DNA from 2 places in the Paeniglutamicibacter sp. NPDC012692 genome. Region 2 is predicted to be linked to the other one. Evidence: riboswitches for the same ligand, from Rfam matches in the RefSeq annotation. Region 2 holds a riboswitch; the other holds the start of a gene.
What was found. Region 2 has a riboswitch for glycine ahead of gcvP (aminomethyl-transferring glycine dehydrogenase). Riboswitches for the same ligand answer to the same signal wherever they lie in the genome.
Positions count from the first base shown of each region.

Region 1: it holds a riboswitch for glycine, as region 2 does, so the genes downstream of both, cycA (D-serine/D-alanine/glycine transporter) here and gcvP (aminomethyl-transferring glycine dehydrogenase) in region 2, are expected to answer to the same signal.

Region 1 covers NZ_JBIBDE010000003.1:321,834-324,292, reverse strand. The annotation lists gene cycA (D-serine/D-alanine/glycine transporter) at 1-1,447, opposite strand, end outside; glycine riboswitch at 1,866-1,963, opposite strand; gene ACFY5D_RS13475 (dTMP kinase) at 2,305-2,459, shown strand, end outside.
Region 2 covers NZ_JBIBDE010000007.1:191,681-194,139, forward strand. The annotation lists gene ACFY5D_RS20065 (NADPH-dependent F420 reductase) at 1-394, opposite strand, end outside; glycine riboswitch at 600-700, shown strand; gene gcvP (aminomethyl-transferring glycine dehydrogenase) at 876-2,459, shown strand, end outside.

The sequences.
Region 1 (2,459 bases), on a different contig from region 2:
CACCATGGCCGGCGTTGAACGCAGCGGCGCTCTTGCGCTCCTCAATGACCTTTGCCTCGTGCAGGGCACGCAACGCTGCGTGCTGCGGGCGGCGGCGAAGCAGCATGTACCCGATGCCCAGTGCAACGAACCAAATCGGGGTGAAGAGCAGGGCCATCAAGGTGTCGGCCTGTGTGGTGAGCGCCCAGAGGATGAAGCCGAAGAAGGCCAGGACCACGTATGGCATGAACGTTCCGCCGGGCATCTTGAACTTGCTGTCCGCGTGCAGCTGCGGGCGACGCTTGCGGTATACCAGGTAGCTGATCAGGATGATCGACCAGACGAACATGAAGCACAGCGCCGAGACCGTGGTGACCAGGGTGAAGGCCTCCGCCACCGAACCCTCGGCGTAGAGCAGCGCCACTCCGGCAAGCAGGAACATGCAGGAGAACAGCAGCGCGTTGCGCGGAACCTTGGTCCGGGAGAGCTTCGCGAAGGCCTTGGGGGCGTCGCCCTCCTCGGCCAGTCCGTGGACCATGCGGGAAGTCGAGTAGATACCGGAGTTTGCGCTGGAGGTTGCCGAGGTGAGCACCACGAAGTTCACGATGCCGGCGGCACCGGCCAGACCCGCCAGAGCAAACATGGCCACGAACGGGGATTCCTCGGCGCTGAAAAGGTTCCACGGCTGGACGGCCATGAGGATGACCAACGCACCCACGTAGAAGAAGAGGATGCGGACCGGGATGGAGTTGATGGCACGCGGCAGGGTCTTCTCCGGGTCCTTGGTCTCGGCTGCGGTGGTGCCGACCAGCTCGATGCCGACGAACGCGAACACCGCGATCTGGAAGCCGGCGACGAAGCCCATGAAACCCGTCGGGAACATCCCGCCGTCGCTCCAGAGGTTCGTGAAGGAGGCCGTGACGCCGTTGTGTTCGAAGCCCGTGATGACCATGACCAGGCCGATGACGATCAGCGCGCCGATGGCGACGATCTTGACCAAGGCGAACCAGAACTCGGTTTCGCCGAAGTTCTTCACGCTCGGCAGGTTAAGTGCCACCAGCAACAGGATGCAGGCCACGGCCGGGATCCACAGCGGCAAGTCCTTCCACCAGTACGCCACATAGTGGGAGATCGCCACGACGTCGGCGATGCCGGTTACCACCCAGCAGAACCAGTAGGTCCAGCCGGTGAAGAATGCCGCCCACGGGCCAAGAATGTCCCCGGCGAAGTCGGAGAAGTTCTTGTAGTTGGTGTTGCTCAACAGCAACTCGCCCATCGCGCGCATCACGAAGAAGAGCATGAAGCCGATGATCATGTAAACGAAGATCACCGAGGGTCCGGCGACCGAGATGGTCTTGCCCGAGCCCATGAACAGGCCGGTGCCAATGGCCCCGCCGATCGCGATCAGTTGGATGTGGCGGTTGGAGAGCCCTCGCTCGAGGTGGGGCGTGGAACTGTTGTTGCTCATGCTGCTGCCTTCCAGGTGGGTGCTGGTGCTTCGGTGGCGTGCCATGGACGATTCCCTAGCGGTGGTCGCCGACGGGGGGCTGGGTTCTGAATCGAGTCCGCCGCGTTGTTCTCCGAGGCAACCATTCCCATGCCGTTGCGCTTGCAGGAGAGACCCAGGGCGGGGCGCGCAGCAAACTCCGGATCCAGCAGAGCGGGATCTCGGAGCAGGATGGCGGGCGCGCCGATGGTCAACCGGGCATTGGCTTGGGTGGGTAGCATCTTGGAGGAACTCCCGAATCGCGCGCGGACGATGCCGCGCTGTTCTTGGATCCTCCCCAATCTGTTTACTTACCTGAGAGTTTCCATCCCAACCCGCATTGGGTGGGACTTGCTCCTTCGGTGAGCACGGATTCCACCGTGCTGCTTTCCAGATTCGCCTCTTCGTGGCGGTACGGGGGCCTGAGAGTTTCCTGGGGAGGAATTGCTCCTACGGCGCCCGTCCATGGCTCGAACGGGTCTCTCCCGCCACGTGTCGACAGCGATTTGTTTGTGACTGCAGTCACAATTTACGCTCAGTGGGCACATGGCGCAACTCGAGACGCATATTGTGTAGCAGGAGCCGAACGGCACTCCGCTGACATGGAACGAAATGCATTGCACTGGCGTCACATTCGCCGTTCCGGGCTGGATATGACGCTAACCGAGCAAATATCCCATTTCCCGAATCCTGCCCCCACGCGTCCTTCTCACTCGAGACCGGCTCACCGAGACTGCGAAACAATCCATCGCAAACCCGCAGTGGCGAACATGCATCGAATCGACCGACTTGTTCGTTGGACCTAATAGAGAACCCATCGAGTCAATCAACGGAGCCCCTTGCACTCTTCCCATGCGGAACCCAATGCGGGAGTCACCACGGACCCGCAAACCGAGCACGTCGATGCCCGATCGGATGTTGCGCTGGGCCGCCGGACCATTGTGTTGCTGGGCATCGACGGTGCAGGCAAGACCACGGCCGCGACCGCCCTCGT
Region 2 (2,459 bases):
GTGCGGCGATTTCCTCGGCGGCGGAGCTGCCGTCGGCGGTGGTCAGCGAATCGAAGGTTGCGAAGTCGACGGGGTTGGAGATGTCGACGAGGATCTTCGCGTCCAGCGCCGCGCCCTGTGCCTGCACGTATTCCTTGGAGGCGTCGAAGGGCAGTGCCAGGATGACGATGCCGCCGGCCGGGGCCTCGGTGATGTTGCCGGAGGCGGTGCCGCGGCCGAGTTCGGTGGCGAGTGCCGTTGCGGCCTCGGTGTTGCGGGCCAGGACCTGCAGGTTCTTGCCGGCGGCGAGTGCGCGGGTTGACAGTGCGCGGGCCATGTTGCCGGTGCCGATGATGGTGATGTCGATGGACATGGTGTCCTTCTTTCCGAAGAGTCGAGCGAGGAAGTTCTTCATGGAGTCCTCAAAATGTTTGGTTGAACTTTCAAGTAAAACTCTAGACCTCGGATGGTTGAAGCGTCAAGTGTTTTGTTGAAATCCCTTGGGGCGGCCCGGAGCGCGGTGGGGAATCGCCGACTGATAAGGGTTGGAAGGTTGCGTGTTGTATAGCTCACGCATGGCCGGTAGGATGTTAATCGTGCCTCGCAGGGGGCATAGCCACTGACATGCGGCGGGAGAGTCCCGCACAACGTAAGTTGGTCGGGCGCCGTAGGAGCAATTCCTCCCCGGGAAACTCTCAGGCCCCCGTACCGCCGCGAAGAGGCAACTCTGGAAAGTAGCAACATCGCCACGGCGGTGCGGCTCACCGAAGGTGCAAGCATGCGTTTCGCCGTAGGGCGCAGCGGTGCGGAAACTCTCAGGTCACAGCAACAGGGTCGGGGAGGAACTTGCAGCTCGTTCGGCGTGCACGCACGCCGATGACCCAATGGAGTTCCCCATGACCGTGACCCCGTCCGCTGAGTTCGTCGCCCGCCATATTGGCCCCCAGGGCAGCGACATTGACACCATGCTTGCCCAGCTTGGTTATTCCTCCCTCGACGAACTCGTCGACACGGCCGTTCCGGCCGACATCCGCCAGAGCGAACCCCTGGACTTGCCTGCCCCTCGCACCGAGGCCGAAGTTTTGGCCGACCTGCGCGTTTTGGCAGGCAAGAACGTGATGAAGACCCAGATGATCGGTCAGGGTTTCTCCGACACCTTCACCCCGCCGGTGATCCTGCGCAACATCCTTGAGGATCCGGCCTGGTACACCGCGTACACCCCGTACCAGCCTGAAATCTCCCAGGGCCGCCTCGAGGCCCTGTTGAACTTCCAGACCATGGTCATGGACCTGACCGCGCTGCCGATCGCCAACGCGTCGATGCTCGACGAGGCTTCCGCCGTTGCCGAGGCCGTGCTGCTGATGCGCCGCGCCAACAAGGCCAAAGCCACCGCCAAGACCGTGCTCGATGCGAACCTCTTCCCGCAGACCGTTGCCGTTGTGCAGGGTCGCGCCGACGCGCTGGGCTTCGAGGTCGAGATCGCCGACCTGACCGCGGGCCTGCCCGAGGGCGACATCTCCGGCATCGTGCTGCAGCAGCCGGGCAACAACGGCGCCGTGGTTGACCACACGGCCATCATTGCCGCCGCCAAGGAACGCGGCGCGATGATCACCGTAGCGGCCGACATCTTGGCCCTGACCATGATCGCCGCCCCGGGCGACCAGGGTGCTGACATCGCCGTCGGCAACACCCAGCGTTTCGGCGTGCCGCTGTTCTTCGGCGGCCCGCACGCAGCCTACATGGCAGTGCGCAACGGCCTGGAGCGTTCGCTGCCCGGCCGCCTGGTCGGCGTGTCCAAGGACAACGCCGGAGCCCCGGCCTACCGCTTGGCCCTGCAGACCCGTGAGCAGCACATCCGCCGCGAAAAGGCCACCTCCAACATCTGCACCGCCCAGGCGCTGCTGGCCATCACGGCCTCGATGTACGCCGTGTACCACGGCCCGGCCGGCCTGAAGCGCATCGCCCAGCGCACCCACAACCACGCCCGCACCATCGCCACCGCGCTCTCCGGCGCAGGCCTGGAGCTGGTTGCCGACTCGTTCTTCGACACCGTCCAGGTGAAGGTCGCCGACGTCGATGCCATCATCACCGCGGCCGAGGCTGCCGGCATCAACCTGCGCCGCGTGAACGCAGACACCGTGGGCATCTCCACCGACGAGACCACCACGTCCGCCCACGTTGCCGCCATCGCCGGCGTCTTCGGCGTCACCGGCGAGTCCTTCAAGGCTGAGGGCTTCGAACTGGCAGCCGCGGTGCAGCGCACCAGCGACTACCTGACCCACCCGATCTTCAACACCATCAAGTCCGAAACCCAGATGCTGCGCTACCTGCGCCGCCTCTCGGACCGCGACCTGGCGCTGGACCGCACCATGATCCCGCTGGGCTCGTGCACCATGAAGCTGAACTCCACCGCCGAGATGGAATCCATCTCCTGGCCGGAATTTGCCTCCATCCACCCGTTCGCCCCGGCACACCAGACC